Regions from separate parts of the Xanthobacter wiegelii genome, predicted to be linked through region 1. Evidence: predicted binding sites of a transcription regulator. Region 1 holds the regulator's gene; each other region holds the start of a gene.
What was found. Region 1 encodes PhoB, which activates phosphate uptake and scavenging genes when phosphate is short. Its sites were predicted from a motif close to TGTCATNNANCTGTCAT; they were not measured.
Positions count from the first base shown of each region.

Region 1 (2,198 bases):
ACCTGGGCGCCGACGAGCTGATCTATTTCCGTGCCGACAGCCCGCGCGCCTATGCGCTGCGCGCCCGCATCGGCGGCAGTGATCTCTACAGCCTGGAGGTGGGCGGCGCCGTGGCGGCCGGCCTCGCCGACAGCCCGCCCGAGGCCGCCGCTTCCTTCGTGAAGGCGGCGTTGACCCGCGAGTTCGGCGCGGATGCCGGCGCGCGCGTCGGCAAGGTGTTCGCCACCCGCTGGAGCAAGGAGCCGTGGGCGCTGGGCGCCTTCTCCTGCGCGCTGCCAGGGTTCGGCAACATGCGCCGCGCCTTCACCGAGACGGTCGGCGGACGCCTCGTCTTCGCCGGCGAGCATACCCACGAGACCCTCTGGGGCACGGTCGGCGGCGCCTGGCTCTCCGGCGAGCGCGCGGCGAAGCAGGCGCTGGGGCTGATCGGGGTGCGGACGGGGTGAGGGGGCGGGCCGTATGGCCCTCGCCGCGCGCTCTTAATCTTCCGCCCCGTCATCGCCCGCCTCGTGCGGGCGATCCACTTCTCGGCTGGAGGGGTGCCCGATTTTCGGTGCAGCCGGACGATGACGGCGCTCAATTGGAGAGGTCGGAGCCTCAAAAAGCCCGCGCGGCGCCTGAGCGAAGACAACGCCCCAAAAGCCCGCGCGGCGTCTGAGCGGAAGCAACGCTCAATGCGCGCGGGCGAACATCTCGTTGAAGGAATAGCCGGCGCCGCGCACGGTGCGGATGGGGTCCGACTGGCGGCCGCGGTTGATGGCCTTGCGCAGGCGGCCGACGTGAACGTCCACCGTGCGCTCGTCGATATAGACGTCCTGGCCCCATACGCCGTCGAGCAATTGCTCGCGGGAGAAGACGCGGCCGGGGCTCTGCATCAGGAATTCCAGCAGGCGGAACTCGGTGGGGCCGAGATGGATCTCGCGGCCGGCGCGGTGCACCCGGTGCGTCTCGCGGTCCAGTTCGATGTCGCCGGCGCGAAGCAGCGTCGCCACATGCTCGGGCTTGGCCCGGCGCAGCAGGGCGCGCACGCGGGCGAGCAGCTCGGGCACGGAGAAGGGCTTCACCACATAATCGTCGGCGCCTGTGGCGAGGCCGCGCACCCGCTCGGTCTCCTCCCCGCGGGCGGTGAGCATGATGACGGGCAGGCGTTCGGTTTCCGGCCGGGTGCGCAGCCGCCGGCACAATTCGATGCCGGAGAGGCCGGGCAGCATCCAGTCGAGGATGATGAGATCCGGCACGCTCTCGCGCAGCCGGGTCTCGGCCTCGTCGCCGCGTCCCACGCTTTCGACGCCGTAGCCCTCCGACTCCAGATTGTACCGGAGCAGGAGGGTCAACGGCTCTTCGTCCTCGACGATCAGAATACGCGCCGGCACTTTGGTCTATCCGTCACTATCGGGGCTCCGCGCCCCGTCTTCAGGTCTGTTGGATCAGCTCTGAACGGTTGTGGTGCGGCCCGGGAAGGGCAGGGTGGTGTCGCTGGAGGCGTCCGCCTTCGGGCGGGTCTCCGGCAGGTTCTGACCCGTGACCATGTAGTGGACGATCTCCGCGATATTGGTCGCGTGGTCGCCGATGCGCTCGATGTTCTTGGCGCAGAACAGCAGGTGCGTGCACACCGAGATGTTGCGCGGATCCTCCATCATGTAGGTGAGGAGCTCGCGGAACAGCGAGGTGTACATGGTGTCGATGGCGCCATCGCGGCCCCACACTTCCACCGCCTTGGCGTCGTTGCGGGCGGCGTAGGCGTCGAGCACTTCCTTCAGCTGCTCCAGCACGAGGTCGGAGATGTGCTCCACCCCGCGCACGAGCTTGGCCGGATGATACTCGCCCTCGATCGCGATGACGCGCTTGCCGACGTTCTTGGCGAGGTCGCCGATGCGCTCCAGGTCGTTGGCGATGCGGATCGCGGCGACGATCTCGCGCAGGTCGATGGCCACCGGCTGGCGCTTGGCGATGACCAGGATGGCCCGGTCCTCGATCTCGCGCTGAACCTGGTCGACGGTGGCGTCGAGCAGCACCACCTTCTGGGCGAGGGCGCTGTCGCGGCGGATGAGGGATGTGACGCTGTCGGCGACCAGGCGCTCGGCCTGTCCGCCCATCTCGACGACCTTGCGGCCGATTTCCTTCAGCTCCTGGTCGAAGGAGGCAACGATATGATCCGGCATCTCAGTGATCCTTCAATCGGTCAGCCGAAGCGGCCG
Region 1 covers NZ_CM195529.1:5,240,467-5,242,664, reverse strand. Annotated here, with positions in the region: gene V5F63_RS24560 (flavin monoamine oxidase family protein) at 1-446, shown strand, start outside; gene phoB (phosphate regulon transcriptional regulator PhoB) at 672-1,373, opposite strand; gene phoU (phosphate signaling complex protein PhoU) at 1,428-2,162, opposite strand; gene pstB (phosphate ABC transporter ATP-binding protein PstB) at 2,183-2,198, opposite strand, start outside.

Region 2 (2,198 bases), 2.2 Mb from region 1:
GGGCCGGTCCCGCACCGGGGGGAGACGGCAAAACCCATCTCCGCCATCAGTTGGCTCAGCACAGGGCCCGCTGTGGACAAGCTGACGGCATAGATGATGGACCGTCCCTCGCGCCGCGACGTGACAAGGCCGGCACGCTCCAGCACGCCGAGGTGCACCGACATGGTATTGTGCGCTACCGCCAGCAGGCGGGCGATGTCGCCCGCCTGAAGGCCATAGGGCACATAGCGCAGCAGAAGACGATAAGTCTCGAAGCGCGTGCCTTGGGACAGCGCATCGAAGATCCGCGTGGCGTCTTCCCCATTCAGCTTCGTCTCGTCCATCTTGTCTCACCGTTCGAATGCTGCTCACGCGTCAGCCCAAGTGCCTCAGGCGCCGCCCTTGAAGGTCCTGGCCCAATAGTCCTTGACCTGCTGGACCAGAGCCGGCGGCAAGGGAACATAGCCGAGCTCGGACGCAAATTTCTCGCCCTCGCCCAGGGCGAAACGCCAGAACTCGAAGGCGGCTTGGCTGTTCGCCGGCACCTTCGGCTCGCGGTACATGAGAGCGAAGGTGGTCGCCGCAATAGGATAGGCATCCTCGGCGGGGGAATCGGTGATGACGACGAAAAAGTCCTTGGCGCCGGCCCAATCGAAGCTCAGCGCCGCCGCCTGGAACGCCGCCGCGCTGGGTGCGATGAACTTGCCAGCACGGTTCTGGACGAGGCCATAGGCCAGCTTCACCTGCACCACATAGGTGTATTCGACATAGCCGATGGCATTCGGGACCCGCTTGACCTCGGTCGAGACCCCTTCGTTACCGCGCGCGCCATACCCCACCGGCCAGGCGACTGCGCTGCCTTCGCCGACCTGCTGCTTCCACTCCGGGCTCGCCTTGGCAAGGTAGGACACCCAGTTGAACGTGGTTCCAGATCCATCGGAACGGTGCACCACCACGATCTTCGCGTTGGGCAGCTTGACGTCGGGATTGAGGGCCCTGATGGCGGGATCGGACCAGGTCGTGACCTTGCCGAGATAGATGTCAGCGAGAAGGGCGCCGGTGAAGCGGAGCTGGCCGGGCCCCACGCCGTCCACGTTGAACACCGGAACGACGCCACCGAACACGATGGGGAACTGGCCGAGGCCATATTTCTCCAGTTCTTCCGGCTTCAGCGGCTTGTCGGACGCGCCGAAATCCACCACCCCGTCCTTAATACGGTTGACGCCGGCCGACGAACCCACCGACTGGTATCCTACGATGTGGCCTGTGCGCTCACGAAACGCCTCCGCCCATTTCCAGATGATCGGATAGGCGAAGGTGGAGCCGGCACCCCGCACCTCCGCGGCGCGCGCCGGAGGCGCGAACATCGACAGGGCCGCGAGCGTCGCCGCAGCTGTCCAGACAAGAATGCGATTCACGGCTGGCCTCCCTTGGGTCCTAGCGACATATCGCTGGAAACAGATAGCTCCATACGAGTCATTATGTCGATAGGAGTGGACAGATCGCTATATGGCCTTCATGTCACTCTTGTGACGCCATTTGCGTCGCGCCAATCGCAGCGATAGTATAAATTATCGATATGTCGATACAAATGGAAATGATGTAATGTAGAGACGGAATGCTCGCGAGGTTGAGAGGCAAATTTGTTCGGGAGGAGAAATGAATAATAGGCGCTTCATATGGACTTTATATAAGTAATATACGTCAATCGAAGTCGGATAGCCTCTCAAAAATTGCAATCAACCATGGACAATTGCCACGATGTCCATATGATTTACATGAAATAAAGCCAACCATAGCCTAGAACTACGTTGCGTCATATTCGATAAAATCTCTGTTGATTCAGGAATATCGCTCGATATACACAAATTGTCATGAATTTGTTACATAACATGCTTAGAGCCCGTGAGGCTAGGTGAGCATCAGAAGCCCTAGCGGCACTGTCCAGGGAGACGGCATCCTCATGAAGATCATCACTCTCGCGAGCGCCCTCGCGCTGCTCGCTACCGGCGCGGCCTTCAACGGCGCCGCTGCCCAGGCACTGGTCAAGGTCGACGGGTCGTCCACGGTATTCCCCGTGACCGAAGCCATGGCGGAGGAATTCCAGAAGGCGAACAAGGATATCAAGGTGACGGTCGGCATCTCCGGTACCGGCGGCGGCTTCAAGAAGTTCTGCCGCGGAGAGATCGACATCTCTGACGCCTCGCGCCCCATCACCT
Region 2 covers NZ_CM195529.1:3,074,695-3,076,892, reverse strand. Annotated here, with positions in the region: gene V5F63_RS14250 (arsenate reductase/protein-tyrosine-phosphatase family protein) at 1-323, opposite strand, end outside; gene pstS (phosphate ABC transporter substrate-binding protein PstS) at 369-1,397, opposite strand; gene V5F63_RS14240 (PstS family phosphate ABC transporter substrate-binding protein) at 1,943-2,198, shown strand, end outside.
Region 2: pstS (phosphate ABC transporter substrate-binding protein PstS) is a predicted target of PhoB. The motif match lies at 1,498-1,514, and genes of this name have one in related genera.

Region 3 (2,198 bases), 2.2 Mb from region 1:
CATCCCGCAGTCTCACTCATGCCGGGCCTACGCCGGAGCCTATTTGCAGGTGTAGCTGACGCCCATGGCGTCGTCGATCTGCCGCACCACCGCCCAGGTGTCCTTGAAGGTGATGGGGATGAACTTCTCCTGCGGCGGCTCGGCGGACTTGAACTCCTTCTGCAGGCCGGTGCCCTCCCAGTTGAAGCTGAAGAACGCTTCCTTCACCTTCGCCGCCAGCTCCGGCTTCAGGTTGTAGACATAGCCGTAGCCGGTGGTGGGGAAGGTCTGCGACTTGTAGATGGTCACCACCTGCTCGGGCTTGATGACACCTCGGGCGATCATGCGCTTCATCACCGAATTGGCGACGGCCGCTGCGGGATAGTCCTTGTTGGCGACGCCGATGATGGAATTGTCGTGCTTGCCGGAGAAGGCGGGCTCGAAATCCTTGCCGGCCTCCATGCCGAACTGCGACTTCAGGAGCGCGGAGGGCGCCTTGTAGCCGGAGTTCGAGGTCTCCGATGTGAAGGCCATCTTCTTGCCCTTGATGTCCTCGACCTTGGTGATGCCGGAACCGGGATAGGTGATGATCTCCATCTCGTAGCCATAGGCGCCGTCCTTTGAAGCCATCATGGTGAAGGGCACGAAGCCGGCGCAGGCCACCGCAATGGGATTGGAGCCGGTATTGAAGCCGGCCACATGCAGGCGGCCGGCGCGCATGGCTTCGAGCTGCGCCGCATTGGATTGCACGGGGAAGAACTGCACCTTCTTGCCCGTCACCTTGGCGAGATGGTCGAGGAATTCGGCCCACACCTTCGCATAGACTGCGGGGTCCTCCACCGGGGTATAGGCGAAGATGAGGGTGTCGGGATCGAGCTGCTTCGCCGGGTCCGACGGGGTATCGGCCACCATGTCGCCATTGGTGTCGGTGAAGCGCGGGTCGAGCTTGAATTCGGCCTGGGCAAAGGACGGCGCCAGCATGGTCGCCGCGAGCATGGCGGCACAGGTCAGGGAGCGCAGGAGCGACATGGCTTCATCTCCGATTGGATCGCATCTTCAGTACGACTGTTGTGTGACGCACCGACTACGATGCGGCCGGCTCAACTGCTCGGCAGGGCACTGCCGGGCCTGGCCTTCTCCAGGGCGCTGGCGTGGGTCGGCAGCAGCAGGGTGGTGAGCCAGCAGATGCCGAGCATGACGGCGGAGCCGGCGAGGCAGGTCGTGATGCCCCCCACCTGGTAGAGCAGGCCGCTGAGGAGGGTTCCGGCGAAGCGCCCCGCGGCGTTCGCGGCATAATAGAAGCCGACGTCCTCCGCCGCCTTCTCCGATCCTGCATAGGCGAGGATCAGATAGGAGTGCAGCGAGGAATTCACCGCGAAGGCGACGCCGAAAATGGCGAGCCCTATGACCACGATCAGGTCCGGCCGTATGGGCGTCGCGGCGAGAAGCACGGCGATGGCCACGGGAACGAGGGCGAGGCCCAGCGCCCACCAGCGCGCCGCCGGAACCTCCTTTGACAATCCGTCCGGGCTGCGGCTCACCACCGCCGGGGCTGCCGCCTGAACGATGCCGTAGCCGATGGTCCACAGCGCCAGGAAGCCACCAACCATGGGGAAGGTCCAGCCGGTGCCATAGAGAAACACCGGCACACCCACCACGAACCACACGTCCCGCGCGCCGAACAGGGCCACGCGGGCGGCGGCGAGCAGGTTCACCCCCCGGCTCTTGCCGAACAATTCCTTGGCCGAGCTGCTCGCCTTGGCCTTGCCCATCATGGGCGGCAGCGACAGCAGCACGCCGAGAAGCACGATCGCCAGCACGCTCGCCATGAGCCACAGCGACAGGCGGAAGCCGAACGCCTCCAAAAGCACGCCGCCGAGGAAGAAGCCGAAGCCCTTCATGGCGTTCTTGGAGCCGGTGAACCATGCCACCCAGCGAAACAGGCGGCCCTCGGCATTGCCCTTCGCTTCCGCCTCGGTGACCTTGATGGCCGATTTGGAGGCGGTCTTGGTGAGGTCCTTGGCCACCCCGCACACGCCCTGCGCCGCCACCACCCAGGCTACCAGGACCGCGGTTTCCCACGAAGGGGACATGGCCGAGAGCAGCAGGAAGCCGGCGATCTGGGTGGTAAGGCCCACCGTCAGCATCCGCGTGATGCCGAAGCGGGCGGCGAGCCAGCCGCCGATGAAGTTCGCCCCGATGCCCGCCGCCTCATAGAG
Region 3 covers NZ_CM195529.1:3,047,409-3,049,606, forward strand. Annotated here, with positions in the region: gene phnC (phosphonate ABC transporter ATP-binding protein) at 1-3, opposite strand, end outside; gene phnD (phosphate/phosphite/phosphonate ABC transporter substrate-binding protein) at 40-975, opposite strand; gene arsJ (organoarsenical effux MFS transporter ArsJ) at 1,080-2,198, opposite strand, start outside.
Region 3: phnD (phosphate/phosphite/phosphonate ABC transporter substrate-binding protein) is a predicted target of PhoB. The motif match lies at 1,041-1,057, and genes of this name have one in related genera.

Region 4 (2,198 bases), 740 kb from region 1:
ACCCTCGTGGACGGCCCGAAGGCCATCGTCACGACCGTTCCCGTCCCGCCCATTCCGCCGCGCTGAGTTCGGACGCTTCAGCCTGCGCGGGCGCTTTTCTCCCGGTCAAAAGGCCGTATTGTCGGCGCGGGCGCGAACGCCCAAATATGTGGAGAAGACGATGCCCATTTCGGTCGGCGACAAACTGCCCAACGCCACCTTCCGTGTTCCCACCGAGGACGGCCCGGTGCCGAAGACCACCGACGAGATCTTCACGGGCAAGAAGGTGGTGCTGTTCGCGGTGCCGGGTGCCTTCACGCCCACCTGCCACAAGAACCACCTGCCGGGCTATGTGCACGAGGCCGACGCCATCAAGGCCAAGGGCGTGGACGCCATTGCCGTGGTCTCGGTGAACGACCCCTTCGTCATGGGCGCTTGGGAGAAGGCGTCCGGCTCCGACGGCAAGATCTTGTTCCTGGCCGATCCCGATGCATCCTTCGCGACCGCGCTCGACCTCACCTTCGACGGCTCGGCCGCCGGCCTCGGCGTGCGCTCCAAGCGCTATTCGATGGTGGTTGAGGATGGCGTCGTGAAGACGCTCAATGTCGAGGACGTGCCCTCCAAGGCCGACGCCTCCGGCGCCACCGCGCTGCTCGCCCAGCTCTGATTTTCCGTGCGACTGACGGATGCCGGGCACGCCCGGCGTCCGCGCACCGGCGCCTCCTCAGGAGGCCCGGCCTCGCGCCCGCCCCACGCCTCCGCTCAGGCGATGATATCGGGGAACAACTCGTCCTCGATCTGGCCGATGCGATCCTTCAGCTGCAGCTTGCGCTTCTTGAGCCGCTGAATCTGCAGGATGTCCGATCCCGACACGCTGGTGAGCGCCTCGATCGCTGCATCGAGATCGCGATGCTCCTGCTTCAGGCGTTCCAGGTGGACCTTGAGATCCCGTTCCTCGTCGCTCGTCATGCCCGGTCCTGTCACCGGCGTGCGGGTCCGCCGCCCACTCGCCCCCATTTGGAATGACTATGGCACGGGCTTGCCGCGCCGCAAGATGGGAGGTCGCCGGAGGGGCGGAAAGCGGCTTGAGAAGTCGCTCGACAAGGCGGTCGACTCTTGGTTGGCTCCATGACAGACTGATGTCGTGTTGCAGACAGGGAGTGGCTAAGAATGTCCATCCAGTCGCACCTTCAGGAACTGAAGCGGCGTCACGCGGCCATCGAGCAGGAGCTCAACCGCGAAATGAACAGCCCCGCCTCGGATCCTCTTCGTGTCGCAGAGCTGAAGCGCAAGAAGCTGGTTCTCAAGGACCAGATGTCGAAGCTGAATCCGACGTCCACCGTACATTGATGGTTCGCGAGATGTGCTCGCCGCCCGTGTAATACGGTGCGACGCGCTCATCTTTGCGTCCTGTGAGACGAGCGGCGCAAAGCGGCGTTCCGCGCGAACGGCCTTTGCGTTCCGGGCCATTGGGCTTTAATCCGGCCCCATGGCTCCTCCGCTCGTTCTCCTCCAGGACATCCATCTGCGCTTCGGCGCCACCCCCCTGCTCGACGGCGCGGAGCTTTCCGTGTCGGCGGGCGAACGGGTGTGCCTCGTCGGTCGCAACGGCTCGGGCAAGTCCACGCTGCTGAAGGTGGCGGCGGGGCTGATCGAGCCGGATTCCGGCACGCGCTTCTTCCAGCCCGGCTGCACGGTGCGCTATCTGCCGCAGGAGCCGGACTTTGCCGGCTATGCGACGACGCTCGCTTATGTGGAAGCTGGTCTCGGGCCGGGCGACGATGCCTATCGCGCCCAATATCTCCTCACGGAGCTGGGCCTCACCGGACAGGAAGACCCCGCTCACCTCTCCGGCGGCGAGGCCCGCCGGGCCGCTCTGGCGCGCGTCATCGCGCCGGAGCCGGACGTGCTCCTGCTGGACGAGCCCACCAACCATCTCGATCTGCCGGCCATCGAATGGCTGGAAAGCGAGTTGAGGGGCTTAAAGTCCGCCATGGTGCTCATCAGCCATGACCGGCGCTTCCTGGAAACCCTCTCCCGCGCCACCGTGTGGCTCGACCGCGGGCAGACGCGGCGGCTGGAGCAGGGGTTCGGCGCCTTTGAGGCGTGGCGCGACGACGTGCTGGAGCAGGAAGAGACCGAGCGCCACAAGCTCGACCGCAAGATCGTCGCGGAGCTGGACTGGCTGCGCTACGGCGTCACCGCCCGGCGCAAGCGCA
Region 4 covers NZ_CM195529.1:724,728-726,925, forward strand. Annotated here, with positions in the region: gene V5F63_RS03305 (protein-disulfide reductase DsbD domain-containing protein) at 1-66, shown strand, start outside; gene V5F63_RS03310 (peroxiredoxin) at 161-646, shown strand; gene V5F63_RS03315 (YdcH family protein) at 742-948, opposite strand; gene V5F63_RS03320 (YdcH family protein) at 1,150-1,329, shown strand; gene V5F63_RS03325 (ABC-F family ATP-binding cassette domain-containing protein) at 1,469-2,198, shown strand, end outside.
Region 4: V5F63_RS03320 (YdcH family protein) is a predicted target of PhoB. The motif match lies at 1,108-1,124, and genes of this name have one in related genera.